Regions from separate parts of the Ensifer sp. ENS07 genome, predicted to be linked through region 2. Evidence: riboswitches for the same ligand, from Rfam matches in the RefSeq annotation. Region 2 holds a riboswitch; the other holds the start of a gene.

Region 1 (14,544 bases), on a different contig from region 2:
TTTCCCACACGCTTATTGCCCTTTTCCTCGTGGTCGCCGTTATCGTCTCGGCGCTTGCCGTTTCATCTCTCGGCGGCATCAAGATGATGAACGAGCGCAACAACGAGATCGCCACCACCTGGCTACCGCGCGTCTCGCTTTCACGCGCGCTCGAAACGCAGCTTTCCGATACCCGCATGGCGTTTGCCCGCCATCTGATTTCCCTGACGCCGTTTGAAAAGAAGGCAGCGGAAAAGGTCATCGGTGAGACCGTCGCAGGCTTCAACAAGCTCGCCGACGAATATTCGAGCCTGATGGTCACCGATGCCGACAAGGCGGCGCTCGACAATGTCCGGACTGCCTATCAGGCCTATCTCTCCGTCGCCGAAGGCATGGTCAAGCTCTCCAACAACCTCGAGAACATGAAGGCGCAGAGCGTCTTCAAGGTCGAGATGCGCGAGACCGAAGGCAAGGTCGACGAGGCGATCAAGGAAATGCGGGCGCTGAACCTCGCCGGCGCGGATGCCGCCGTTGCCGCAAGCTCGGCCACGCATGACCAGATCCGCATGATCGAGATCGGCGTCATCGCCCTTGCCGCCGTCATCGTGCTCGGCGCCATCCTCTATGCCGTGCGCGGCATCGCTCGCCCGATCCAGATCATCACCCGCTCGATGGCACGCCTTGCCGAAGGTGACACCGACAGCAGCATCCCCTATGGCGCCCGCAAGGACGAAATCGGCGAGATGGCCCGTGCAGTCGAGGTCTTCCGCCAGGCGGCGATCGCCAATCAGCATCTCGAAGCCGACGCCCAGACACAGCGCGCCAAGGCGGAAGCCGAGCGTCTGCGCGTGACGGAAGAAGCGGAAGCAGCAGCCCAGCGCCGCCTTCAGGAAGCCACCGCCGGTCTTGCGAGCGGCCTGCGCCGCCTTGCTTCGGGCGATCTCGCCTTCCAGCTCAACGAACCCTTCTCGCCCGATTTCGAGCAACTGCGTCACGACCTGAACCAGGCTGTCGCCCAGCTCGCCGACACGCTTGCCGCCGTCTCGTCAGCATCGGGCAACATCGACAGCGGTGCCCGTGAAGTCAGCCAGAGCGCCGACGACCTGTCGCGCCGGACCGAGCAGCAGGCAGCGTCGCTGGAAGAAACGGCGGCAGCACTCGACCAGATCACCGTCAATGTCGGCAATTCGTCAAAGCGCACCCACGAGGCCCGCAGCGTTGCCGGCCAGGCCAACGAAAGTGCCCGCAAGTCTGGCGCGATCGTGTCGGGCGCAGTCGATGCGATGGGCCGCATCGAGCATTCGTCGAGCCAGATCTCCAACATCATCGGCGTCATCGACGAGATCGCTTTCCAGACCAACCTGCTGGCGCTCAACGCCGGCGTCGAAGCAGCGCGTGCCGGTGATGCCGGTAAGGGTTTCGCCGTCGTCGCCCAGGAAGTGCGCGAGCTTGCCCAGCGCTCGGCCAACGCGGCCAAGGAGATCAAGGATCTGATCCGCAACTCCGCCGTTGAAGTCGAAAGCGGCGTCCGTCTCGTGCGCGAAACCGGCGAGGCTCTGCGCACGATCGAAGGCTTCATCGTCACGATCAACCAGCATATGGACGCGATCGCCGTCTCGGCACAGGAACAGTCCGCCGGGCTCTCCGAGGTCAATACGGCAGTCAACCAGATGGACCAGGTCACCCAGCAGAACGCGGCGATGGTCGAGGAAGCCAATGCGGCAAGCGCGACGCTTGCCCAGGAAGCCGGCCGTCTGCGCGAACTGATCGCGCGCTTCACGCTCGCCGAGGCTGGCGGTCACGGCTACGCCCAGTCGACCAACGGCGCGCGCTGGGCCGCCTGATCGCGATCGGAGGCGACGCGCAAGTCGTGTGACGCGCAAACGGTCGCCTGTCGCGAGAATTTCTTGCCGCATCAAGTGAAACGGCCGCCAGAAATGGCGGCCGTTTCTTTGTCGGCGATGGAGTTACCGTGAAACGCCGGAGGTTTGTGTCGACAAATGCGGCAATTATAACTATCACTAATGTTACTGCCATTTCACATGGCACCTCATGAAATTCCAGCGACGATCATGAAGAAGACATTTGAAGTTTCCGATAGACTGTTCGAGCTTTACCACCGGGTTCACCGGCTGGTGAACGAATCGATGACCGAGGAAGGCGTGTCGCTGGCGCGCAGCAAGTTCCTCTTCTTCCTCAGCAAGCTCGGCCCCTGTCGTTCGACCGACATCGCCTGTGCGCTGAACTTCGCGCCGCGCACCGTCACCGAAGCGATCGACGGCCTGGAGCGTGACCGCCTGGTCATGCGCAAGCCCGATCCTGAAGACCGGCGCGCCAAGATCGTCTCGATCACCGAAACGGGCCGCGTCGTACTGGAAGCCGCAGAGCATCCGCGCAAGCAGCTGCTCGAGGAGATCTTCTCGGCCCTCGACGACGAAGAACTCGACGCGCTCTTTGATATCGTCGGCAAGCTGGTCGACCGGACGGACGAGATCCGTAAGCGCAAGGATGAGGCCGAAGAGGCAGCGCAGATCGCGATCGCCCGCTAGGAGCGTTCTCGCTCGTCGCAAATCACAAGTGCCGAAACAGAAAGAGGCCGGGACGTCATGTCCCGGCCTCTCCCGTTTTCTCCGGGCGGTAACGCTTACATCGCGTTGATGGCGCCAATGGAGAAGAACAGGGTTTCGCCAGAGGAGTCGTCGACGCCGTCATTGTCGGTGACGACATAGCCGTTGCCGGCGGCATCGACGGTGAAGCCTTCGACCTTGTCGACGACGTAGCCATTCAGCGCCTTCAGTTCCGGAATGAGGTCACGAACCTCTTCCTTCTTGACGACGGGCAGTTCACCGCCAAGGGCAGCTGGCTTCAGTTCCGAGAGCGCAACGCGATAGATCGTCTTCAGCTTGGCAGCCTGACCGATCAGGTTGTCGCGCTCGATGACATAGGCATAGTCGCCGTGGACGGAAATTTCCGACAGACCAACCCAGCCGTCACCGGCCTTTTCGAGTGGGTAGCGCACGGCGCCCCATTCTTCGCTCTTCAGGTTGTAGGAGACGAGCTTGACGAAGCCCTTCTCGTCATCCTTCCATTCGCGCTGAACCGCCATCCACAGCGTCTGCTCGTCGCCTTCGCCTACAACGGTGATGCCTTCGAAGCCAAAGCGGGTTTCGCCGGCACGCAGCGCTTCCGGCAGGGCGATTTCCTTCTTGATCTCGCCCTTCTTGTTCACGTGGAAGATCGCGTGGCTGTAGAGCTTGTCGGAGTTGCCTTCCGACGCAAGCCAGAAGCCCCCTTCCCCGTCATTGGCGATGCCTTCGATGTCGAGCTTCTGCGCCGGTGCGCCATCGCGGGTGATGGCGAGCGCTTCGGTGATCAGCGCCGGCTTCTGGGTGGCGTCGATGGTGAAGATCGTGGGCTGCGACGAGTAGACCGAATCGTTGACGGCGCGCAGGAAGCCGGGCTTGTCGGCGACGGCAGCGAGACCGGAGAGTGCGCCGAAGCCGATCGGCAGGCCATCCTTCTCGGCGGAGCGGATCTGCGGATAGACCGCTTCGCCCTCGGCACGCTCATAGATCATCACGTGCGAGCGCGCGCCGCCGTCCTCGACGAGATCGACTTCGTTTGCGGTCGCAAAGAGATTGCGCGCGGGGATCGCGACGGCGCCTTCCGGCGAGATGCCCGACGGCAGGAGCTGCAGCAGCTCAGGCTCGGCGCCCGTATCCTTGTAGACGCCGACGATCGAGGCACGCTCGGACAGAACGAAGAACAGGTTGTCGTCACCGAACTTCGCCGCTTCCAGGCCCTCGGGCTCAACGCCCTTGGCCGAAGAGCGCTTCTCCGGATAGTGGCCGATGGCGGCAATCGCATGCTCCAAGCTCGCGCCCGATTCGAAGAGCACCTTGCCGGTGGTGTCGAAGATCGTGAAACCGCGCGAACCGCCTTCATAGTCGCCTTCGTTGGCAACAACGATGCGGTTGTCGTCGAGCCACTTCACCGCGTCGGGCTCGCGCTTGCGGCCCGGCTGCTCGTCCTTGAAGGCAATCGCGCCGTTGCGCTTGGTGTCGATGTTCTTGAGGTCGACCGTGCCGGCAGAGAAATGCGTCTTCACCGTTCCTGTCTTGCCGTCGATGATGACGATGTGGTTGTTCTCCTGCAGCGTCAGCGCGATCTCGTCCTTGCCGTTGAAGGAAACGAATTCCGGCTCCGGGTCTTCACCGGCGATTTCGGCAAGACCGGTCAGCGTCACGCGCTTCAGCGAACCGCAATCGGCAACACCATCCTTCAAAGACAAGATGACGAGGTCGCCGGCCGGCATCTGCGGGATCTTGCCGTCGTTCAGCTCTTCATCGCGCTCGTTCTCGATGGCGATGGCCGCCAGCGTGCGGTCCTTGTTGACGGCGATCGAATCCGGCTGGCCGCCGAGATCGCAGGTCGCATCGACTTTCTTCGAGGCCAGATCGACGATCGCAAGAAGCCCCGAAGGCTTGACGTAGCTTTCGCGCGTGTTGACCGCGACGAGTGCCTTTGCACCGGCGATGGTGACCGAGGTCGGCTCGCCGTCAAAAGAGACCGTGCCGGCTGCCTTCGGCGCCTTGGCATCGGTGATGTCGATCAGGCCGACGCGCTTGCCGGGGCTGTCGGAATAGACAAGCGTGTTGCCGTCTTCGCTGGCCGTGATGATTTCGGCAGATGTCGGCGCCTTGCGCGCATCGCCTTCCGGCAGGTTATCGGCAACAGCAAAGGATGCAATGCGGTTGAAGACGGGCTCGGCCGCCGCAGGAAATGCTGCGGATGCAAGAAGAACGGCCGCAAGCGCGGTCACGCGCGAAGTGATGGTCATGAAATCCCCCATGTGCGAACACTGAAAACATGGGGGTTCTGCGCGATGCCGATGACAGCCGAATGACAACGCTTGGGTTTTACACCGTTCCGGTTGCAGGCGCGGCGCGCTCGCGCCGCATCTCGTTGCGCATGATGAACAGCGAGGCGCCAAGGATCAGCACTGCGCCGACCCAAAGATATCCTGTCGGCGCGTAACCGAAGACCAGCCAGCCCGCAAAGACGTTAAGCGGCAGCTTCAGATCGTCGAAGGGCTGCACGTAGGCAGCGTCGGCAACAGTATAGGCGAGCGTCAGCAGATATTGTGCGACTACGGTCAGTATCCCGGCGAGAAGCAGGAAGCCGAGTGCTGTCCCATCCGGCATGGTGAAGCCGGCCGAAAGCGCGATGGCGCCGTTGATCGGCGTCAGAAGCACAAGCAGCCATACGGTGATCGTTTCGGGGCGCTCGATACTTGTGAGGCTCTTGGTGATGAGCGACGAAGCGCCCCACAACAGCGCCGATAGGATCGGCAAAAGGGCGGCCCAGCTGAAGCTGTCCGACCACGGTTCGAGAATGATCATCGCCCCGGCGAAACCGACCGCGGTCGCGGCCCAACGCGCCGCGCCGACGCGTTCGCCGAGAAACAGGCGGGCGCCGAGGATGATGAAGAACGGCGAGGTCATGACCAGCGCGATCGCCTGCCAGATCGGCACGTGCGCCAGACCGGAGACCCAGGCCCCCACACCGAAGGCGGCCAACACCACGCGCGCGACGTGACGCCAGGGATAGTCGGTGCGCATGGCCGACAGCCCGACGCGTCGCAGAAACGGCAGTGAGAAGAGGAAGGCGAAGGCATATTGCCAGAACGCCATGGCGGTGGCTGGAAAACCGAGCTTCATCGTCAGCCATTGGGTGACGACATTGAGGCCGGCGAAAGCGATCCCGGCCAACACCATGAAGCCGGCTCCGGCCATGGCGCGCGAGGAGGAAAAGCCGAGGGAAGTCTGATTCATGTCATGCACCCTGAAAGCGGACCAAACACAAATCAGGACGCATGAGCGCACGGCACGACGCCGGGCATCCCTGCCCTTCGTGCCAGCGACCATTCTCTTTCATCCGGACTATGACCGTCGGCTCCGGAGTTGCACCGGATCTGCTGACCCTCTCCCCAAAAATCGAGGAAAGGCGCTCGCGGGCTTGGGCCACCTTCGCGCGTCTCCAAGACGCCGCGCTGTCATGCCCTTACCGCCGGTGGGGACTTTCACCCCGCCCTGAGAATGGGCAAGCCCTAGAGCAAATGACGGACACCCGCAAGGGCTGCCCCCAAAATGCGAAAGGGTCCGGCTTGCGCCGAACCCTCGAATACCTGGACTGCCGGCCTCGTGTCCGGCCGCCAAGCAAATCTCATCAGCCGTTGACGGCATCCTTCAGGCCCTTGCCGGCCGTGAACTTCGGCACGTTGCGTGCCGGGATGTCAACTTCCGCACCCGTGGACGGGTTACGGCCCTTCGAGGCTTCGCGGCGCGAAACCGAGAAGTTGCCGAAGCCGACCAGGCGAATGTCGCCGCCGTTCTTCAGCTCAGCCTGGATGGTCTCGAAAACTGCATCAACTGCAGAAGATGCGTCGGTCTTGGAAAGTCCGGCCTTCTCAGCAACGGCAGACACGAGCTCATTTTTGTTCATGTTTCCACCCCTTTCAGATTGGTTCGAAACGACTGTGTTTTAAGGCGCGGCGGCTTGCGCTTCGCCCGCGTCTTGCCTTTCCCAATTGCGCCTAATCCCTTGGAATGCAAGGCTTGCAGGGCGCTTTTACAACAAAAAAGACCGGCCAATGGCCGGTCTTCCCAATTTTTCTGCAAAATGAGCGCCGCGCGAGCCGGCTGCACCCATTTTCAAGCCCCCGTCAGTGGGCGACGGAGGAGCCTGCTTCGTCCTGCGAATCAACCGGTGCTACGGTTGCCGGCTCGTTTGCCGGGTCCCAATCGATCGGTTCCGGCATGCGCACCAGAGCGTGTTCGAGCACTTCGCCCACCCGCGAAACCGGGATGATTTCGAGCGCGTTCTTCACGTTGTCCGGGATCTCGGCGAGATCCTTGGCGTTCTCTTCCGGGATCAGCACCTTCTTGATGCCGCCCCGCAGCGCTGCCAGGAGCTTCTCTTTCAGACCGCCGATCGGCAGCACGCGGCCGCGCAGCGTGATCTCGCCTGTCATTGCAACATCCTTGGAGATCGGGATGCCGGTCATGATCGACACGATCGTGGTTGCCATGGCGACGCCGGCCGAAGGGCCATCCTTCGGCGTCGCACCTTCCGGTACGTGCACGTGGATGTCACGCTTGTCGAACAGCGGCGGTTCGATGCCGAAGTCGATTGCGCGCGAGCGGACATAAGAAGCCGCCGCGGAAATCGATTCCTTCATCACGTCGCGCAGGTTGCCGGTGACGGTCATGCGGCCCTTGCCGGGCATCATGACGCCTTCGATCGTCAGAAGCTCGCCGCCGACCTCAGTCCATGCGAGACCGGTGACAACACCGATCTGATCGTCACGTTCGGCTTCGCCGTGGCGGAAGCGCGGAACGCCCAGATAGTCGTTGATGTTGGCAGCGTTCACTTCGACCTTCTTGGCCTTGCCCTTGATGATCTCGGTCACGGCCTTGCGGGCGAGCTTCATCAACTCGCGTTCGAAGTTACGCACACCGGCTTCGCGGGTGTAGGTCTGGATGACCGCCATCAGCGCGCCGTCTGTGACCGAGAATTCCTTCGGCTGCAGCGCGTGGTCGCGGATCGCCTTCGGCAGCAGATGCCGCTTGGCGATTTCCAGCTTTTCCTCTTCCGTGTAGCCGGCGATGCGGATCACTTCCATGCGGTCCATCAACGGCGCCGGGATATTCAGCGTGTTGGCGGTGGTGATGAACATCACGTTGGACAGGTCGTATTCGACCTCCAGGTAGTGGTCCATGAAGGTCGAGTTCTGTTCCGGATCCAGCACCTCGAGCAGCGCCGACGACGGATCGCCGCGGAAGTCCTGGCCCATCTTGTCGATTTCGTCGAGCAGGAACAGCGGATTGGACCGCTTCGCCTTCTTCATCGACTGAACGACCTTGCCCGGCATCGAGCCGATATAGGTGCGGCGGTGGCCACGGATCTCGGCTTCGTCACGAACGCCGCCCAGCGCCATGCGCACATATTCGCGGCCGGTCGCCTTGGCGATCGACTTGGCGAGCGAGGTCTTGCCGACGCCCGGAGGGCCGACGAGGCACAGGATGGGGCCCTTGATCTTGGTCGAACGCGCCTGCACGGCGAGATACTCGACGATGCGCTCCTTGACCTTGTCGAGGCCGAAATGATCGACGTTGAGCACTTCCTCGGCATGGTTCAGGTCGGTCTTGATCTTCGACTTCTTGCCCCAGGGCAGGCCGAGCAGCCAATCCAGGTAGTTGCGAACGACGGTGGCTTCCGCCGACATCGGGCTCATCTGGCGCAGCTTCTTCAGCTCTGCATCAGCCTTTTCGCGCGCTTCCTTGGAAAGCTTGGTCTTGGCGATACGCTCTTCGAGCTCGGCCATCTCGTCGCGGCCGTCTTCGCCGTCGCCGAGTTCCTTCTGGATCGCCTTCATCTGTTCGTTGAGGTAGTACTCGCGCTGGGTCTTCTCCATCTGGCGCTTGACGCGCGAGCGGATGCGCTTTTCCACCTGCAGGACGGAGATCTCGCCTTCCATGAAGCCGAGCGCCTTTTCCAGGCGCATCTTCACGCTGGTGGTCTCCAGCATTTCCTGCTTTTCGACGATCTTGATCGACAGGTGCGAAGCAACCGTGTCGGCCAGCTTCGAATAGTCCTCGATCTGGCTGGCAACGCCGACGACCTCGGGAGAGATTTTCTTGTTGAGCTTTACGTAGCTTTCGAATTCGGAGACGACCGAGCGGCTGAGCGCCTCGATCTCGACCGGATCTTCCTCCGGCTCGCTCAGGCTATGCGCCGCAGCCTCATAGAATTCCTCGCGCGGCGTGTAGCCGTCGATTTTGGCGCGCGCGCGGCCCTCGACCAGTACCTTGACGGTGCCGTCGGGCAGCTTCAGCAGTTGCAGAACGTTGGCGATTGTGCCGACTTCGTAGATCGCGGACGGTTCCGGATCGTCGTCGGTGGCGTTGATCTGGGTGGCAAGCATGATCTGCTTGTCGGTGCCCATGACTTCCTCAAGCGCACGGATCGATTTTTCGCGGCCGACGAAAAGCGGCACGATCATATGCGGGAAGACTACGATGTCGCGGAGCGGCAGGACCGGGTAGGTCGCGCTTTCAGTCGCCGGTGACGTTTTGTTCGTCATGTCATTTCCTTTCCGTCCCGATTTCGGGCCCGTATCCGGGAGCCCTACAGGCACTCCCGGCTGTCATATTTTCCACATGAAAGTGGAGTGCGACCGCGTCCATTTCAAGGCTCGACGCAGACATCCACAAACAGTGGCCGGGTCCTTCTGACTACGCATCAATGCTGTTGCGGACCTTGCGACGGACTACAAGCTCATGGACCGCAACCATTAAGGTCCTTCATTGAATCGTCACATCATTGCGTTGTTTGCGGCACTTTAGCAACAATCGAATTGTGAAATCTGCGCCCCGGCGCAGGTGTCTCAACAGCTAAGTGTGAACACATGAAGCAGACATGAAAAAGCCCGCACGAGGCGGGCTTCTCAAAGGATAATTCAGGACGCTCAGGCCGAAACGTTGGTCTTTTCGTCCGACCGTTCCGAGTAGATGTAGAGCGGCCGAGCAGCGCCCTTGACCACCTCGTCCGAGATGACCACTTCGCGCACGCCTTCGAGCGTCGGCAGCTCGAACATGGTGTCGAGCAGGATCTTCTCCATGATGGAGCGAAGGCCACGGGCACCGGTCTTGCGCACGATCGCCCGACGCGCGATCTCGCGAAGCGCGTCCTCGTGGAAGGTCAGTTCGACGTCTTCCATCTCGAACAGGCGCTGGTACTGCTTGATCAGAGCGTTCTTCGGTTCGGACAGGATCTGGATCAGCGCATCTTCATCGAGATCTTCGAGCGTCGCCAGAACCGGCAGACGACCGATGAATTCCGGGATCAGGCCGAACTTGACGAGATCTTCCGGCTCCAGTTCGCGCAGAACTTCGCCGACACGGCGATCCTCCGGCGAGCGGACCGTTGCGCCGAAACCGATCGAGGTCTTCTCGCCACGGGCGGAGATGATCTTGTCGAGGCCGGCGAAGGCACCGCCGCAGATGAACAGGATGTTGGTCGTATCCACCTGCAGGAATTCCTGCTGCGGATGCTTGCGGCCGCCCTGCGGCGGTACCGAGGCAACCGTGCCTTCCATGATCTTCAGAAGCGCCTGCTGCACGCCCTCGCCCGATACGTCGCGGGTTATCGACGGGTTGTCGGACTTGCGCGAAATCTTGTCGACTTCGTCGATGTAGACGATGCCGCGCTGGGCGCGCTCGACGTTGTAGTCGGCAGCCTGAAGCAGCTTCAGGATAATGTTCTCGACGTCTTCACCGACATAACCGGCTTCGGTCAGCGTCGTTGCGTCGGCCATGGTGAACGGCACGTCGATGATGCGGGCGAGCGTCTGGGCGAGATAGGTCTTGCCGCAGCCGGTCGGGCCGACCAGCATGATGTTCGACTTCGCAAGCTCGACGTCGCTTCCCTTGGCGGCGTGCGCCAGGCGCTTGTAATGGTTGTGAACGGCGACCGACAGGATGCGCTTCGCCTGCTGCTGGCCGATGACGTATTCGTCCAGAACCTTGATGATTTCCTGAGGGGTCGGAACACCGTCGCGGGACTTGACCATCGAGGTCTTGTTCTCTTCGCGGATGATATCCATGCACAGTTCGACGCATTCATCGCAGATGAACACGGTCGGTCCGGCAATCAGTTTTCGGACTTCGTGCTGGCTCTTGCCGCAGAACGAACAATAAAGTGTATTCTTCGAGTCACCGCCGTTGCTTCCGCTGACCTTGCTCATTTCCACTTCCTTCCAGCACGCCGGACACTTTCAAGATAAGTATCGCGGACCACTCAATTTGCCCTGAGCCTCAACCTCAAACAGGGCTTCCGGGAGTACTCACCGCCCCAGGCGTAAACGCCCGACGCAGTCGCAACGACTCTCCCAACTCCGAACGAACACTACGCTGACAGATTCCAACATAGCATTAATGGTTCATATTACCGGCTTTACCCTGTCGATAAAGCCCTTGAGCCATTACAATTGTGTCACAATTACATCTATCCCGACACAAATGCGCGTTATCAGGCCTGCTCGCCGCCCTCGATCTCTTCGCGCGAGGTCAGAACCTTGTCGACAAGGCCCCAGCTCAGAGCTTCGTCCGCATTCATGAAATGATCGCGATCGAGCGTCTGCTCAACCTCTTCATAGGTCCGTCCGCAGTGCTTGACGTAGACCTCGTTGAGGCGGCGCTTCATCTTCAGGATGTCCTTGGCGTGGCGCTCGATATCCGAGGCCTGGCCCTGGAAACCGCCCGAGGGCTGGTGAACCATGATGCGCGCGTTCGGCGTCGCGAAACGCATGTCCTTGTGGCCGGCGGCCAGGAGCAGCGAACCCATCGAGGCGGCCTGACCGACGCAGAGCGTCGAAACGGCCGGCTTGATGAACTGCATCGTGTCGTAGATCGCCATGCCCGACGTGACGACGCCGCCCGGCGAATTGATGTAGAGCGCGATTTCCTTCTTCGGGTTTTCCGCTTCAAGGAAAAGAAGCTGGGCGCAGACGAGCGTTGCCATCTGGTCTTCGACCGGGCCGGTCACGAAGATGATGCGCTCCTTCAGAAGGCGCGAAAAGATATCGTAGGAACGTTCACCGCGGTTGGTCTGTTCAACAACCATCGGCACCAGTGCCAGGGCGGTATCAACGGGATTTCTCATATCGAACCTTCATCAATCGGGTTCGCAAAACCTTTGCGAACCGGGAATCACGGGATTTACCTTCTGCTCCTACATAGAGTGTCAACACCCTTCACTTCAAGTCGCGAAGCTTCGATAAGCTTAATCGAAGGTCCGCTTTGCTTCGAAGTTCGGCCGTCCTCCACACATGGTTGGCGATAGAACATTTTTCCATCGATATCCTCGGTTGAGGCCATGGACGCAAACTCTGCACACAGGCTTCGGTGATATCGGTAAACGAAGGGGAAATCCGCGAACCTGGGCGCTGTTCACAGCTGCGACTCGATCGGCAGCACACGGATTACCCCGGCGATCATGCGCCTTGCCAGGCTGGCGTCCGGCTCGTGGCGCACCAGCCGCTCGGAGCCATTGGCGCGATCACGCCAGACAAGACGCGATCCTTCGATGTCGACCCGGTAGCTGATCGACGGCGAAGTTTCCTCCTCGAACATGGAAGCCAGTTCGCCGGCGAGTGCCGCATCCTGAAAGACGACGCCCATTTCCGTGTTGAGTGAAGCGGAGCGCGGATCGAAGTTCATCGAGCCGACAAAACCGTTCAGGCCATCGACCACGAACGCCTTGCTGTGCAGGCTCGCGTTGCGGCGTCCGAACAATGTCATGCGGTGTCCCTCGGCGACATCGCCCTGCTCCTTCAACTCGAAGAGCGCGACGCCGGCCCGGATGAGCTTCCGGCGATATTTGACATAACCGCCGTGAACGGCGGCAACGTCGGTCGCTGCAAGCGAATTGGTCAGGACCGCCACGCGAGCGCCGCGCGAAACAATGGCGGCGAGTTCCCGCGTGCCGGCAACGCCGGGAATGAAATAGGGCGAGATTATCCGCAAGTCCCGCGTGGCTGCCTCGATCAGCGGAAAGAGTTCGCGCAACAGCCAGTTCTGGCGCCGCTGCATCAGCGCCTTTTCCGGCGGATCGGATGCCAGACGGATCTCGGAACTCCAGTGAAGCCGCCGTGTGCCTTGGTAGATCTCCGCCTCTTCAACCGCCTTGTCGACGCGCTCGAGATAGAACCGGCCTGCCGGCGTGCGCGCCAATCCTTCGACGGAATCGCGCAGTGCCGGCAGATACTGCTTGCGCGGCGTGCGCAGCGCCGCGATCGGGAGCACGGATGTGCTGTTCCAGTAGCGGTCGAACATGGCAGACGCCTGCTCCAGCACGGGTCCGACCATCCAGACATCGAGGTCACGGAAATTGGAGAGCTCGGCGGCATCGAAATAGGCGTCTCCGATGTTGCGGCCGCCGGCTATCGCAACGCGGCCGTCGGCTACCCAGAGCTTGTTGTGCATGCGGCGCGTGGCGCTGAAGGCGCGGATCGCCATTTCGAAGCCGCGGCGAAAGCGGTCGGTGCGCGCCCGGCTCGGATTGAAGAGCCGTACGTCGATATGGGGATGGGCGTCGAGCGCGATGCACATTCGGTCATGGATGCCCGCATTGATGTCGTCGAGCAGCAGCCGGACGCGCACGCCACGGTCCGCGGCGGCCAGGATCTCGCGGGCGAGAAGAAGACCGGTCAGGTCGCCCTTCCAGTAGTAGTACTGCAGGTCGAGGCTGCGTCCGGCGCGCCGTGCTGCGTGCGCTCTGACCACCAGGGCCTCGATATTATCGGAAACAAGCGCCACCCCATTGGCACCCGCCTGCCCCGCAACGAGCGGCGCCACATATCGGTCGAGCTCCGTGCCGGCATCGGCCAGCGGGAGTGCGCTTGACGGCGGCCCGTGCGGGCGGCGGCCGAACCGGCCGTAGACATAGAGAACCGTCGCCACAACCAGTCCGAGGATGGCGGCAACGGTGAACAGGATAGAGGATCCCATCGAAAACTCGCCCGTGCCTTTAGGCCGCCCCCGTACGCCCGGCTTCGACCCGTCGGCCGTCTCTTTGTTCCGGCTGCGCCGCCTTCAGGTCGATCGAGGCCTTTACCGGCAGATGATCCGAGGCGATCCGCGCCAACGGCGAATCGTGCACGGCGACCGACGTCACCAGGCTATGCGGGTTTCCGAGCACACGGTCGAGCGGCAACAGGGGAAAGCGTGAGGGAAAACTGGCGACCGTCGCGTGGGACGGATCGAATACCGGGCTGAGGAAGGACAGCGATGAACGCCGCCCCATCCGCCATTCATTAAGGTCGCCGATGAGCAGCGTCGGCCGCCCGTTCGCGTCGGACGCTGCCTCGAGGATCGCCTCGGCCTGCTGGGCACGCGAATGCCGCAGAAGTCCTAGATGGGCGGCGATGATGCGCAGCGGCCCCACTTTCAGATCGAGATCGACGACCAGCGCACCGCGCGGTTCCACGCCGGGCAGCTTGAGCTGCCGCACGTCGGAAACGGCGCCCTCACGCAGCAGCAGGACATTGCCGTGCCAGCCATGCCCCTTGGTCGAAAAGCCGGAAATCGGCACCGAAACAAGGTGTGCCTCGCGGCGCAAATGCTCGAGATCGAGCAGACCGGCACGCTCACCGAACCGCTGGTCGGCCTCCTGAAGCGCGACGATATCTGCGCCCAACTCACCGATGACATTGGCGGTACGACCGGGGTCGAAGCGCCCGTCGGTGCCGACGCATTTGTGGATGTTGTAGGAGGCGATGACGATATCGCCACGGCTGACCGCGGCTTCGCGATGAACGACGGTGGGGCGTCTCTTGCGGATCGCAGCGACGATCCCCGCCGATAGACTGGACTGGTTTTTTCCCATGCCGCTCCCTGCTTGCTGGCCGCATCATGCGCAAATAGGTCGCCTGGTGCCACAGAAAAAGGGAGGAAAGCGGAAGTTTGTTCCCCGCGGATAGCACGCCTGGAGATACGGACGCCG
Region 2 (14,544 bases):
GGGGAGCTGGGATTGGTTCCTGACCTCGGGCGAGGTCGCCTGGCAGATTCTCAGGCGGGAGGGCGAGGGTGCCACCGGTGGGCGGCGCAAGTGCCTGCTGATCAGTCGCGACGGTGACCTCTCGCCGCTGACGGGGTTAGACCTCGAACGCACGGCCAATGGTGCCGATGCCGATTTCGTGCTGCTCGCAGCGAGCGAGGGCGATGTCCATCCGCTTTCCCACTACGAGGCGCTTTTGGCGCCGGCCGCCAGACGCGGCGTGCCCTGTCTCTGCACCAATCCGGACAAGGTGATGCTGACCAAGGAAGGTACCGCCTTCGGCGCCGGGCGTATCGCCGAGCTCTACGAAGAGCTTGGCGGCGGTGTGCGCTGGATCGGCAAGCCCTTTGCCGACATCTATGCAGCCGCGCTGGAATTCCTCGGCCATCCGGATCCGACGCGTGTCTGCGCGATCGGCGACAGCATCGAGCATGACATTGCCGGTGCCGCGAGCGCGGGACTTCACTCGATACTGGTGACGACGGGGATCCTGGAGCGCGCCTCGGACGCGGAGCGCCGCAAGCTCTTTGCCGAACACGGCGCCAACCCCGATTTCATCCTTCCGAAATTTCTCTGGTAGCCGGGAGTAAGGTCGTGGCCTTCACGCTGTCGCTCAACACCAATCCGCTGGTCAACCGCTTCGCCGAGCCTGACGACCTGATCGACACGATCGCCGAGAAGATCCGCATCGGCTACGTTCAGCTCACCCACGAGTTCGTCAATCCCGGCTGGCCGGCGGCAACGATCGCCAAGACCGTCAGGCAGTTTCGTCGGGCGCTCGACCGTACCGGCGTGAAGATCACCTCCGGCATGACCGGCCCCTATGGTCGGCTCAATCATTTCGGCCATCCGGACCCGGATGTCAGGCGCTACTATGTCGACTGGTTCAAGACCTTCGCCGATATCTCCGCCGAACTTGGCGCCTCGGGCATGGGCACGCAGTTCGCGATCTTCACGCTTCGCGATTACGACGACCCGTCGCGGCGCGAGGCGATGATGCGGATCGCCATCGACTGCTGGCGCGAAGTTGCCGAGCACGGCAAGGCGGCGGGGCTCTCCTATGTCTTCTGGGAGCCGATGTCGGTCGGGCGCGAGTTCGGCCACACGATCGAGGAATGCCGTGCGCTCGACCGGCGGCTCGCCGAAGCCCACTTGCCGATCCCGATGAAGATGATGGTCGATATCGACCACGGCGACGTCACCTCCGACAACCCCGACGACATCGATCCCTATGCCTGGGCGGCGGCGTTCCCTGAGCGCTCGCCGATCATCCACATCAAGCAATCCTCGATGAACAAGGGCGGTCATTGGCCGTTCACCGCCGCCTATAACCGCGACGGCCGCATCACGCCGGATAAGCTGATCGGCGCAGTCAAGGCCGGTGGCGGCACCGACAACGAGATCTGCCTGGAGCTTTCCTTCCGCGAACGCGAGCCGACGGACCACAACGTCGTCGAGATGATCCGGGAGTCGGTCGAATTCTGGGAGCCGCATATCGATACGGGCTTCAATCGCACAGGAAAATCACACTGAAAGATCACAAAATCACGTTGTGCAAATTGAAATATCACAAATAGGTGTTATCTTCTCACGGTGAGCGTGGTTGAGGCTGCGCGTGATCGGGACCGAGACGATGAAGCCGGAAGACAGGCGACAGGCGATCATGGATGTGCTGATGGAGGCCGGAACGGCCTCCGTCGAAGACCTCTCCTTGCGCTTCGGCGTCAGCAAGATGACAGTGCATCGCGACCTCGACGACCTCGAGCAGGCGGGCCTCTTGCGCAAGGTCCATGGCGGCGCCTCGATCCAGTCGAGCCCGCAATTCGAAAGCGATTTCCGCTACCGCGAAAAGATCGCCATCTCCGAAAAGCGACGGATCGCCGAACATGCGGCGAGCCTGATCGAGCCGGGGCAGAGCATCCTCATCGACGACAGTTCGACCACCGGCGCGATCGCCGATTGCATCCGCGACATCCGGCCGCTGACGGTCATCACCAACAATCTCGGCGTGATCACCAGCCTCTCGGGTGCTGCGGGCATCAACGTCATCGCGCTTGGCGGTCAGTACAGCAAGAAGTTCAACGGCTTCTTCGGCATCGTCACCGACGAGGCGCTGCGGTCGCTGCGCGTCGATATCGCCTTTCTCTCCAGTTCTGCCATCGAAGGCACCACGGCCTTCCACCAGGACCAGGAGGTGGTGCAGGCCAAGCGCCTGATGGTGAAGGCGGCCAAGCGCAAATACCTCTTAGTGGACCACGACAAATTCGGGCGCTCTGCGCTCCATTTCCTGACCGGGCTCGATTCCTTCGACGCGGTGCTGACCGGCGCTGAAGTTTCGGCCGAACATGCCGCACCGCTCGAAGAGGCAGGCATCCGGCTGGTCAGGATCGACAATCTCAAGGAGAAAGCATGAGCAAGTCAGGCCTTTGGGTCGGCACCAGCTGGAAGATGAACAAGACGCTTGCCGAGGCGATGGTCTTTGCCGACGGCCTGGCGGCTGCCGACGCATCACGGGACGAGCGGATCCAGCGCTTTGTCATTCCGCCGTTCACGGCGGTGCGTGAGGTCAAGGCGCGACTTTCCGGCACCAGCGTCAAGGTCGGCGCGCAGAACATGCATTGGGACGATGCCGGCGCCTGGACCGGCGAGGTGTCGCCGCTGATGCTTGCGGATTGCAACCTCGATGTGGTCGAGCTCGGCCACAGCGAGCGGCGCGAGCATTTCGGCGAGACTGACCGCACCGTCGGCCTGAAGACGGCAGCCGCCGTGCGCCATGGTCTGGCGCCGCTGATCTGCATCGGCGAGACGCTTTCCGAGCGCGAAGCGGGCGAGGCGGATCAGGTGCTGAAGCGCCAGGTCGAAGGCGCGCTGGCACTTCTCGAAGGCGCGGCGAAGAAGGCGACGATCCTGCTGGCCTACGAGCCGGTCTGGGCGATCGGCGTCAACGGCATTCCGGCGACGGCTGACTATGCCGACGAGCGCCACAAGCGCATCGCAGAGGTGGCGGAAGCCGCCCTCGGCCGTCGCGTGCCGGTGCTCTACGGCGGCAGCGTCAATCCCGGCAATTGCGAAGAACTGATCACCCAGGCGCATATCGACGGCCTCTTCATCGGCCGCTCCGCCTGGGACGTCACTGGCTATCTCGACATTCTGCAGCGTGTCGCCAAGGCGATCTGAGCCCCCAGCCGTTGCAGCTCAAGAAGAAGGAAAGGAACAATCATGAAGATTGCAATCGGAGCCGACAGCGCCGGCAAGCCCCTGCTGGATGTCATTGCCGCCCATCTCGGTGGCCGCAGCGACGTGGAAGTCGTGGATCTCAGCCAGTCCGGCTTCTATGCGGACCTCGCACAGAACCTGGCGCAGCAGGTTGTCGAGGGCAAGCATGACCGCGGCATCCTGTTCTGCGGTACCGGCATCGGTGTATGCATCTCGGCCAACAAGGTGCCGGGCATCCGCGCGGCGCTGACGCACGACACCTATTCGGCCGAGCGGGCCGCCAAGTCGAACAACGCCCAGATCATCACCATGGGCGCCCGCGTCATCGGTCCGGAGCTTGCAAAGTCGATCGTCGACACCTGGCTCGCGTCCGAGTTCGACCCGAACGGCTCTTCGGCCGGCAATGTCGAGGCGATCAATCGCCTGGATGCCGCAAGAGCCGGTTGAGGAAAGGGGCGGGCGGCTTGCCGTCTGCATCCGGTTCCCGGTTCAAGGCCTACCTTATCTCGCGATGCCGTTGATCCTCCCTCAGGCATCGTGACGACGCGCCCGGCAGCGATGCCGGGCGTTTTCATGTCCGGTCTCCCGCTTCGCCTTGACGAAGCTTCTGCAAATATTTGAATATTCTTGCGGATCGTCAATTGAAGGGCGTAGCCGCATGAGTGAAACCACCCCGACCGAGCCGCATCAAAGCGCGCACCACCATGTGGCGCGCATGAGCGGTCGCGACACGCATGAACATCACAGGACGGCGACGACGCTCGAACTCTTGTTCGACCTGACCTTCGTCATCGCCTTTAGCCTGGCGGCTTCGCAGCTTGCTCATTTCCTGGCCGAAGGGCACTTCTTTTCCGGCCTCTTCGGCTTCGCGCTTGCGACCTTCTCCATCTGCTGGGCCTGGATCAATTTCAGCTGGTTTGCCTCCGCCTACGACACGGACGACTGGGTATTCCGCATCGTCACCATGGTGCAGATGCTCGGCGTGCTGATCCTTGCGATCGGCCTGCCGCCGATGTTCGAATCGATCGACAAGGGTGAGCATCTCGACAACGGCATCATGGTGCTCGGCTATGTCGTCATGCGGGTGGCAATGCTCTTCCAATGGCTGCGCGCCAGCCAGCAGAACCCGGCACGACGGGATGCCTGCATGGCCTATGTCAAAGCAATCAGCCTCGCCCAGCTCGGCTGGGTCGTTCTGATCTTCTTCGATTTCTCGCTGCTGGTGACCTTCGTCATGGTCGTGGGGCTGACGGCGATCGAGATGGTCGGCCCCTATGTCGCCGAGATGCGCTACGGCGGAACGCCCTGGCATGCCCATCACATCGCCGAGCGCTACGGGCTGCTCGCGATCATCGCGCTTGGGGAAGGGGTGGTCGGCACGGTCGCCTCAATCTCCGCCGTGGTCGAAGGGCAGGGCTGGAACCTCGATGTCGCGCTCGTCTGCCTCGCCGGTACGGGGCTCACCTTCGGCATGTGGTGGATCTATTTTCTGCTGCCGAGCGCCGAGATCCTGCACCGGCACCGTCAAAAACGCTCCTTCGTCTGGGGCTACGGCCACATGCCGATCTTCGCCTCGATTGTCGCGACTGGCGCCGGCCTGCATGTGGCGGCCTATTACATCGAGCACAAGGCGCATATCGGCTCGGTCGCAACGGTGCTGACCGTTGCGGTGCCCGTCGCGTGCTACATCGGGCTGCTCTATGCGATGTACGCCTATCTTATGCAGCAGGTGGAGCGGTTGCATCTCTGGCTGCTCGCGGGCACGGCAGTGGTGCTGGCCGCGTCAGTGGTCGCGGCCATGGCCGGGCTCGACATGGCCAAGTGCCTGATCATCCTGATGCTCGCGCCCGTCGTCACCATCGTCGGCTACGAGGTGGCGGGGCACCGGCACCGCGTGGCGGCACTGGATCGCAGCCTGCGCAAGAACGAGGCCGCGCATTGATTTTGCGAGTCGAAACAGTGCGTTGCCGGCTCAAGCTGGTGAGCCGATTCAGGTGGTTCAGAGGTTGATTCAAGCGCAGCGTTTGGCGCTGTTCGCCCCTGCCGCCGCCCCCTCACGCTAGCCTTCTCCCCGTAGGCGGGGAGAGGGAACGAGAACTGCCTCGGAGTTTGTGATGGACCCGAGTGGAAGGCCGTTCTCGGTAGCCCGGGGAGAGAGTTTGCGCGACAAGGGTGCCGCTTGTGTCCTTCTCGCCGCCCGCGGGGAGAAGGTGGCCGGCAGGCCGGATGAGGGGCATTCCCCTCACCGGGCGGATGAGGGGCAAGCCTTCACCGGGCGGATGAGGGGCAAGCCTTCACCGGGCGGATGAGGGGCAAGCCTTCACCGGGCGGATGAGGGGCGAGCCTACCTCAACCGCATCTCGCCGATCAGGCGTTGACGAGCGCCAGCTTGGCGCGGGCGTCGAGGATCTGGGCGCAGGCGTTGGCCGCCTCCGTACCCTTGGTAACGAAGTGCTCGCGGAAGAAGGCGATCAGCGGTTCGCTTTCCTGGAAATTGTGCGGCGTCAGTACGGCGGAAAGCACCGGCACACTGGTGTCAAGTTGCACGCGCATCATGCCGTCGAGCACGGTGCCGGCGACGAAATCGTGGCGGTAGATGCCGCCGTCGACGACGAAGGCGGTGCCGAGGATCGCGGCATAGCGGCCGGTCTTGGCCAGCGTCTGCGCATGCAGCGGGATCTCGAGCGCGCCGGGCACGTCGAAGATCTCGACGTCGGCTGCCGAGCCGCCAAGCTTCGTCCATTGCGTGACGAAGGCATCGACGCAGCGGTCGACGATATCGGCATGCCAGCGGGCACGAACGATCGCGATCTTGGCGGCGGGGTGGGAAAGAATGGTCATGGTCTCAAGCCTTTCAGGGTTTGGCGTTTCCAATGATCCCGTCGGGCGAACATGCATGCGCGCGAGGTCCCGTCGCGGGGACCCACGTTGCTGCTTGCTCTCTTCCATCCGGACTGTGACCGTCGGCTCCGGATTCTGACCGGATCTGCTGACCCCCAGGGCGAAACCCTGAGGCGCTCGCGGGCTTCGGCCTTTCGGCCGCTACCGCCGGTGGGGAATTTCACCCCGCCCTGAGAACAACGCGACTATATAGCGCGACCGCGCGCGGTCAAACGCACGGTGCGACGAAAATGCCAGAAATCACGACAGATTTTTCCAGTGTTTGGAGCCATCGGAAGAAATCGTTCCGATGGCTTCCAATCCGCTTACTCGCGGATGACCAAGAGGTCCTTGGCGGCAAAGCGCAGCGTGACATTGTCGCCGGAAACCGGCGGGGCCACACCCGGATTGTTGAACATGTCGAAGGAGATGACGTCGCCGCCGACGCGAAGGCGCGTGCGGATGACCGAGCCGAGGAAGCTCGTCGAGACGACCTCGCCGGAAAGCGACGTGTCGCCCGTGGCGCCCTCGGCGATCGAGCCCGCTTCGGGACGAAGCGCCAGCGAAATGCTGTCGCCGCCCTTCATGCCGGCAATCGGATCCTTCAGCGCGATCTGCTGGTTGCCGATCGTGACGGCACCCGCGGCCGGGTCCGCGACCTTGCCTTCGATGATGCTGAGCGTGCCGACGAAGGAGGCGACGAAACGCGTTGACGGCGTGTTGTAGATCTCGAAGGGGGTGCCGATCTGGTCGGCGCGGCCGGCATTCATGACGACGATGCGATCGGAGATCGACAGCGCTTCTTCCTGGTCATGGGTCACGAACACGGTGGTGATGCCGAGCTGTTGCTGGATCTGCCGGATTTCCTCGCGCAGCGACACGCGGATCTTGGCGTCGAGCGCCGACAGCGGCTCGTCGAGCAGCAGCACCTGCGGCTTGACCGCAATGGCGCGGGCAAGCGCAACGCGCTGCTGCTGGCCGCCGGAGAGCTGGTAGGGGAAGCGGTCCGCCAGGTGCTCGAGCTTGATCAGCCCGAGCATCTGCTTCACCCTCGCGTCGATCTCCGACTTGTCTGTACCTGCGACCTTGAGGCCGAAGGCGACGTTGTCATGCACGTTCATGTTGGGAAACAGCGCATAGGCCTGGAACACCATGCCGATGTTGCGCTGGTTGGGCTTCAGCGAGTTCTGGTCGCGGCCGTTGATGACGATCTTGCCGCTGGTCGGGCTTTCGAAGCCGGCGATCATGCGCAGGACCGTGGTCTTGCCGCAGCCCGATGGCCCGAGGAACGAGACGAACTCGCCCTTTTCGATGTCCATGTTGAAATCGTGCACGACGTGAACCGGGCCGAAGGACTTCTTGATGCTGGTGAGTGACAGGAAACTCATGGGTGCGGTCCTCAGGCCTTAGGAGGCGCGCTTTTTTGAAAGCGCGAGACGAGCTGGATGAGGCCGAGGCAGCCCCAGGTGATGCCGAATGCAATGACGGCGAGTGCGGCCGGTTCATAGGCGCGGTTGGCGCCCAGGAGCTGCATGTAGGGGCCGAAAGCCGGGCGGTTGAGCAAGGCCGCCATGGTGAACTCGCCGATGACGATGGCAAAGGTCAGGAAGGCGCCCGAGAGCACGGCGACGAGCACGTTCGGCAGAATGATCTTGGCAAGGATCGTCGTCCATCCGGCGCCGAGGCTTTGGGCAGCCTCGGTCAAGGTGGCGACGTCGATGGTGCGAAGGCCGGTGTCGACCGCGCGGTACATGTAGGGCAGCGCAAGCGTCGCATAGCCGAACATCAGGAGGATGTTGGTGCCGGTGAGCGAGCCCGTCAACGGCAGCCAGCTCGAGGTGTTGTAGAGCCGGATGTAGCCGAAGACGATGACGATCGCTGGGATGACCAGCGGCAGCAGCGTGATGAACTCGATGACGGGGCGCAGCCGCGGCAGCTTGAGGCGGACCCAGTAGGCTGTCGGCACGACGAGCAGAACACCGAAGAGGATGGTGAACAAGGCCTGCAGCACCGAGTAGGTGAAGGTCTCCTGGAAACGCGGGTCGGCGAAGACCTTCTGGTAAGCGTCGAAGGAGTATTCGCCGCGGCGCATCTTCAAGGAGAAGTTGGTCATGCCGATGAGCGGCAGGGTGAAATAGAGGAGGCCGAAAACGAGGGCTCCCCAGGCCCAGATCTTCTTCATTTCAGCCACCTTTCGCTGCGGCTGCGCAGCCAGATGTAGATCGCGTTGGCGATACCGGTGACGACGATCATGCCGAAGGCGAGCGCGTAACCGAGATGCGGGTTGCCGAGCACGTCGCCGCGGATCTGGGCAAAGAGCAGGATCGGCACGATCGAGAGCGACGAGCCGGTGAGTGCGATCGCGGTCGCAACGGCGCCGAAGGCATTGGCGAAAAGCAGCGCCAGCGTGCCGAGCAGCGACGGAAGCAGGATCGGGAAGGCGACCATGCGCCAGTATTGCAGGCCGGTGGCGCCGAGGATCTCGGCGGCCTCGCGCCATTCGCGCTTCAGGCCGTCGAGTGCCGGCGTGATGATCAGGATCATCAGCGGGATCTGGAAGAACAGATAGGTGACCGTCAGCCCCCAGAAGGACAGCAGGTTGAAGCCGAGCATCCGGAGGTCGAGCCCGAAGTTCGAGCGCAGGAAGACGGTGACGATGCCGACAGGTCCAAGCGTCGCGAGAAAGGCAAAGGCGAGCGGTACGCCGGCAAAGTTGGAGGCGACGCCGGAGAAGGTCAGGAGCGGTCCGCGGATCCCCTTCGGCAAGCCGCCGAAGACGATGGCGGACGCCATGGCAAAGCCGATCAGGCAGCCGAGAAGCGCCGAGGCGATGCTGATCTTGATGGAGATCCAGTAGGCAGCCAGAATCGAGGGCGTGAACAGGCCGCGGATGTTGTCGAGCGTGAAGCTGCCATCGGGCGTCTGAAACGCGCCGACCACGATCTTCATCGTCGGCAAAAGCAGGAACAGCGTCACGAAGGCGGCAAAGGGAAGAATGCCCAGCCAGTGAAGCGGTAGGCGACGCGCCGGCGGGCTGGCGTCGGGTTTAGCAGATGACATTCCGTTCGCGCCCCTGAAGCCGCGTTTTCCACGCGGGCGTTATCGATTGTTGCAAGCAAGAAGCGGGAAACCGACGAAGCCGCGCACGGCTCCCAGATCTCGCTCCAAGGACTTGAATTTCTTACGAATAACCTATGCGCCCCGACCGGAAAACCGGTCGGGGCGACATGTCTGTGGAAAGGCTTACTGAACGTTCGCGCCGACGACGGAATCCCAGCCGCCGGTGACGGCAGCCTTGTTGGCGTCGACTTCTTCGAGCGTCGGGAAGTAGGCCTTCTCGTAAGCGGCTGCCGGCGGCAGGGCGTCGATCAGCTCCTGGGGAACCTTGCCGGCCTTGACCATGGCGTTGAAGCGGGTCGGGTGGCAGAAGCCCTTGAGCCAGCCGAGCTGACCTTCGTCGGAGTAGAGGTGCTCCATCCACAGCTTCGCTGCGTTCGGGTGCGGCGCGTAGGCGGAGATGCCCTGAACGTAGACGCCGGCGAGAACGCCGCTGGCCGGAACGACGACTTCGGTCGGCGGGTTGCCGTTGAGCGTCTTTGCCCAGCCGAGCGCGTTGTAGTCCCAGGCAACGACGATCGGGGTCGAGCCCTGGGCGAGCGTGCCCGACTTGCCGATAACCGGAACGAAGTTGCCGGCCTTGTTCAGTTCGGCGAAGTAGCCGAGACCAGCTTCACCAGCTTCCTTGCCGGACTTTGCACCCTTGGCGAGGCCAGCGGCGAGAACGCCGAGGATCGCCTGGTTCGAGGCGCGGGGGTCACCGGCGAGAGCAACCTGGCCGGCATATTCCGGCTTCAGCAGATCAGCCCAGTCCTTCGGTGCGTTCTGGACGAGGTCCTTGTTCACGAGGAAGGACATGACGCCGTAGTAGTCGCCGTACCAGTAGCCTTCGGCGTCCTTGACGCTGTCCGGGATCTCGTCCCAGGTGGAGACCTTGTAGGGCTGCAGCAGGCCTTCGGCCTTCATCTGCGGGCCGAAGGCGAGACCGACGTCGACGACGTCAGGAGCCTGCGGGCCCTTGTTGTCCTTGTTGGCCTTGACGGCTTCGACTTCGTCGGCCGAGCCTGCGTCCGGGTTCAGTTCGTTGACCTGGATTTCCGGATACTTGGCCTTGAAGGAAGCGATGACGTCGCCGTAGCCGCACCAGTCGTGGGGCAGGGCGACGGTCGTCAGCATGCCTTCCTTCTTGGCGGCTTCGATGAGCTCGGCGCTCGGTTCGGCAGCGGCGATTGCCGTCGTCGCCAGGAAAATGGCGGTGGAGAGTGAAAGCAGGCGTTGGGTTTTTGAAATCACTGGAGTTCTCCTTATGGGTTTAGTCAAATTCGTGGGGTTTCAGTCGATTTCGGCGAAGCTGTTAAAGAGATGCGATGAAAGTAATGTGACAGGGGTTTATCCGTTCGCGCCGCGTATGTCGTTGGAAGAACATTTCTTTTTTGGCTTCGGCGGGCCACTGTCGCATAACTGCATGAAATCCTGTGAACGTGTCGGCGAATTCTCCTAGACCGGTTTGCGAAAGATGCGGGTGGAATCGAACAGGCCCTCGAGCGTCTTCATCCGATCCCGGGTTTCGTCCCAGTTCGAACTCTGAACGGCCTCGATCAGGGCCTCGATCAAGAACAGGATGACGACGGAGCTGTCCCAGGCGGACGGCACCTCGATCTGCGAGCGAAACACCCTTGAGGCGGACTTGGCGACCGGTGAACTCCAGCGATCGGTAAAAAGGATGATCTCGACACCCCGCTCGCGGGCGGATTTGGCAAGCGTCACCATCTCCTGCTCGTAGCGGCGAATGTCGAAGAGAATCAGTACGTCGCCCTGGCGCATGTCGAGCACGTAGTGCGGCCAGGCGCTGGCATTGGTGGCGATTTCGGTGACCCCCGGCCGAATGACCTGAAGGTGGGTGAAGAGATAATCGGCGAGCGAGCGGGTGATGCGGCCGCCGAGCAGATAGATGCTGCGCTTGCGGTCGGCGATCAGCGCGGCCGCCTCGTCGAATTCCTGCGGCTCGATCTGGGTCAGCGTCTCGCGCAGATTGCTGGTGATCGCGTCGGCAAAGCGGTTGAGCGTGTGGGTGCCGGGTGCATTGGCAGCCCAGCGGTCGTGCTTGGTGATCGGATTGGAAATCGTCGCTTCCAATTCCTGATGCAGCCTTGCCTGGAAATCCGGAAAACCGCGGAAACCGAGCTTCTGCACCATGCGGGCGACCGTCGGTGTCGAAACGCCGGCGTTCTCGGCAACCGTGGTGATCGAACCGAGTCCCGAAACGGGATAATTGTCGAGAAGCGTCTCCGCCAATTGCTTCTCCGCGCGGGTCAGCACGGTGAAGTGGGCGTTGATCACATCCGACACGGTGGTGGACGTCGCCTTGCTGCTCAAATTGTCTCCCCTGAACCGATCTTAAGCCGGTTTGTGACAGATTAAACATCGCTGTCACAATTGGAGTCAATCGCAATTTTGAAGAGATCGTTTCAGATTTTGATTGACATGCGTCATCCTCTGAAGAATTCTTTTCATTAACGAACGTCTAACGGGGCAAGAGGGGATGCCGGTGTTGACGCGACTTTTGACCGAAGCAGATGGCGATCCGGTTGCGATCGAGAACGCCGCAGGCAAGGGCGATATTGTGCTCGTCTGCGAGCATGCCTCGCGCCTCGTTCCCGAACGCCTGGGCACGCTTGGCCTCAGCGAACAGGCGCTCGAAAGTCATATTGCCTGGGACCCGGGTGCGCTTGCGGTTGCCAAGCTGCTCGCAACAAAGCTCGACGGGTCCCTGATCTACCAGCGCTTCTCCCGCCTTGCCTATGACTGCAACCGCCCGCCGGAAGCGGATGCGGCGATGCCTGCTGTCAGCGAGGTCTACGAGATCCCGGGAAACCGGACGATGTCGGCCGACGAGCGCCAGGCGCGGGTCGACGAGATCTATCGGCCGTTCCACGATGCCGTCGCCCGGTTCGTATCCGACCGCAAGGCCGCGGGGCGCCCGCCTGTTCTCGTGACGATGCACAGTTTCACGCCCGTCTATTTCGGCAAGCCGCGCGCCGTCGAAGTCGGCGTGCTTCACGATGCCGACAGCCGGCTGGCCGACCATATGCTCGCGACCGCCACCAAGGGGCAGGTTGCCTATGACATCCGGCGCAACGAGCCCTATGGGCCGGCCGACGGCGTTACCCATAGCCTGATCGAATATGGCGTCCACAACGGACTGCCGAATGTGATGATCGAGATCCGCAACGATCTCATTCGCAATGACATCGGCCAAAGGGTCATGGCCGATTACCTGGAAGGGCTGCTGCGCAAAGGCGCTGCGGCTGTTTCAGCACAATAAAAGACCCTGGGGAGCGGCGTTGCCGCGGTCCTGTTCCGGCCAACCGGGGCAGGTGGTTGATGGGACCCTGCCGCAATGGGGCGGTGTGGTCTGAAGAAATCAGGGGAAGAAAAATGTCGGACTACAGTGATTCAGACAAAAAGCAGGACATGAGCGTCCTGCACTCGATGGGCTATGCCCAGGAGCTCGAGCGGCGCATGAGCCAGTTCTCGAACTTCGCGGTGTCGTTCTCGATCATCTGCATTCTTTCGGGCGGCATCAACTCGCTCGCCCAGGCGACCGCCGGCGCGGGGGGCGCCGCGATCGGCATCGGTTGGCCGCTTGGCTGCTTCATCTCCTTGGTTTTCGCCGTTGCCATGGCACAGATCAGCTCGGCCTATCCGACGGCGGGTGGCCTCTATCACTGGGGTTCAATCCTCGGCAACCGCTTCACCGGCTGGCTGACAGCATGGTTCAACCTGCTCGGTCTCGTCACCGTTCTCGGTGCGATCAACGTCGGCACCTATTATTTCTTCATGGGTTCCTTCGGCACGCCCTATTTCGGCCTCGCCGATACGACTCTGACGCGCATCGTCTTCCTCGCCATCATCACCGGCGGGCAGGCGCTGGTAAACCACATGGGCATCGGGCTGACAGCCAAGCTCACCGACTTTTCGGGCTACCTGATCTTCGCGACGTCGATCCTGCTGGCGCTCGTGTGCCTCGTCGCAGCCGACAGCTACGACATCGCCCGTCTCTTCACCTTCTCCAACTACTCCGGTGAAGCCGGCGGCAACGTGTGGCCTCAGACCTCGGGCACCTGGGTGTTCCTGCTCGGCCTGCTCCTGCCGATCTACACGATCACCGGCTATGACGCTTCGGCGCACACCTCCGAAGAGACGGTCAAAGCCGCCCATTCGGTGCCGCGTGGCATGGTCTCGTCGGTGCTCTGGTCGGCGCTTTTCGGCTATATCATGCTGTGCTCGTTCGTGCTGATGATCCCGAACATGGATGAAGCCGCCAAGCAGGGCTGGAACGTGTTCTTCTGGGCGATGGATGCGCAGGTGCACCCCATCATCAAGGACATCCTCTATCTCGCCATCCTCGTCAGCCAGTGGCTGTGCGGCCTGGCAACGGTGACCTCGGTGTCGCGCATGATCTTCGCGTTTTCGCGTGACGGCGGCCTGCCGGCCTCCAAGGCGCTTGCCAAGGTGAGCCCGACCTACCGCACGCCGGTTGCCGCGATCTGGATCGGCTCGATCCTGTCGGTCCTGTTCGTCTGGGGCTCGTCGCTGGTCTCGATCGGCGAGACGCCGGTCTACACCATCGTCGTTTCGTGCACGGTCATCTTCCTGTTCTTCTCCTTCGCGATCCCGATCACCCTCGGCCTCTTCGCCTGGGGAACCTCGAAGTGGGACAAGATGGGTCCGTGGAACCTCGGTGAGAGCATGTTCAAGCTGTTCGCGGTGCTCTCGATCATCGCCATGGTGCTGATCTTCATCCTCGGCGTGCAGCCGCCGAACGACTGGGCACTCTACATCACCGTGGGCTTCCTGGTGCTGACCGGCGCTGTCTGGTTCGGCTTCGAGAGCCGCCGCTTCCGCGGCCCGCCGATCGGTGACGAAGTGGCACGCCGTCAGGCAGAGATCGCCGCTGCAGAGAAGGCCGTCGGCCAGATCTGATCAACGACAAAAGGGCGGAAGCGCGACCGCGACTTCCGCCTTTTCTTTGGGGCCGGACGAAATCGAAAACAATGTGCGCGGCTTCCGGCCCGCACTCCGCGCCAGACAATTCGAGCTGATCACGTTCACGCGGCCAAAAAATATCGTGACCTCAAGGGAACGGCCGCGTGACAAAACATGGGATGGAAGTTGATGAGCTATACGTTTGACGAGTTGAAGGAAGACGTCGCCGCCGGCCGCATCGATACGGTGCTCGCCTGCCAGGTCGACATGCAAGGCCGGCTGATGGGCAAGCGCTTCCACGCGCAGTTCTTCGTCGATGGCGCCTGGAAGGAAACGCATAGCTGCAACTACCTGCTGGCGACC

What was found. A riboswitch is a leader RNA that binds a small molecule or an ion and turns the genes downstream of it on or off. The one in region 2 is predicted to bind FMN.
Region 1: another riboswitch for FMN. It lies ahead of IB277_RS04340 (DMT family transporter); the one in region 2 lies ahead of IB277_RS11195 (6,7-dimethyl-8-ribityllumazine synthase).

What each region holds. Positions count from the first base shown of each region.
Region 1 is NZ_JACVBE010000001.1:856,244-870,787, reverse strand. It holds gene IB277_RS04355 (methyl-accepting chemotaxis protein) at 1-1,823, shown strand, start outside; gene IB277_RS04350 (MarR family winged helix-turn-helix transcriptional regulator) at 2,052-2,528, shown strand; gene IB277_RS04345 (esterase-like activity of phytase family protein) at 2,624-4,831, opposite strand; gene IB277_RS04340 (DMT family transporter) at 4,899-5,813, opposite strand; FMN riboswitch at 5,901-6,083, opposite strand; gene hupB (DNA-binding protein HupB) at 6,208-6,483, opposite strand; gene lon (endopeptidase La) at 6,704-9,124, opposite strand; gene clpX (ATP-dependent Clp protease ATP-binding subunit ClpX) at 9,509-10,786, opposite strand; gene IB277_RS04320 (ATP-dependent Clp protease proteolytic subunit) at 11,071-11,703, opposite strand; gene IB277_RS04315 (phospholipase D family protein) at 11,991-13,550, opposite strand; gene IB277_RS04310 (endonuclease/exonuclease/phosphatase family protein) at 13,570-14,427, opposite strand.
Region 2 is NZ_JACVBE010000002.1:823,304-837,847, reverse strand. It holds gene IB277_RS11225 (TIGR01459 family HAD-type hydrolase) at 1-619, shown strand, start outside; gene IB277_RS11220 (sugar phosphate isomerase/epimerase) at 634-1,572, shown strand; gene IB277_RS11215 (DeoR/GlpR family DNA-binding transcription regulator) at 1,673-2,452, shown strand; gene IB277_RS11210 (triose-phosphate isomerase) at 2,449-3,216, shown strand; gene IB277_RS11205 (RpiB/LacA/LacB family sugar-phosphate isomerase) at 3,259-3,702, shown strand; gene IB277_RS11200 (low temperature requirement protein A) at 3,914-5,197, shown strand; gene IB277_RS11195 (6,7-dimethyl-8-ribityllumazine synthase) at 5,623-6,096, opposite strand; FMN riboswitch at 6,189-6,338, opposite strand; gene IB277_RS11190 (ABC transporter ATP-binding protein) at 6,462-7,523, opposite strand; gene IB277_RS11185 (ABC transporter permease) at 7,535-8,317, opposite strand; gene IB277_RS11180 (ABC transporter permease subunit) at 8,314-9,195, opposite strand; gene IB277_RS11175 (ABC transporter substrate-binding protein) at 9,379-10,485, opposite strand; gene IB277_RS11170 (MurR/RpiR family transcriptional regulator) at 10,690-11,568, opposite strand; gene IB277_RS11165 (N-formylglutamate amidohydrolase) at 11,744-12,517, shown strand; gene IB277_RS11160 (amino acid permease) at 12,631-14,178, shown strand; gene IB277_RS11155 (glutamine synthetase family protein) at 14,371-14,544, shown strand, end outside.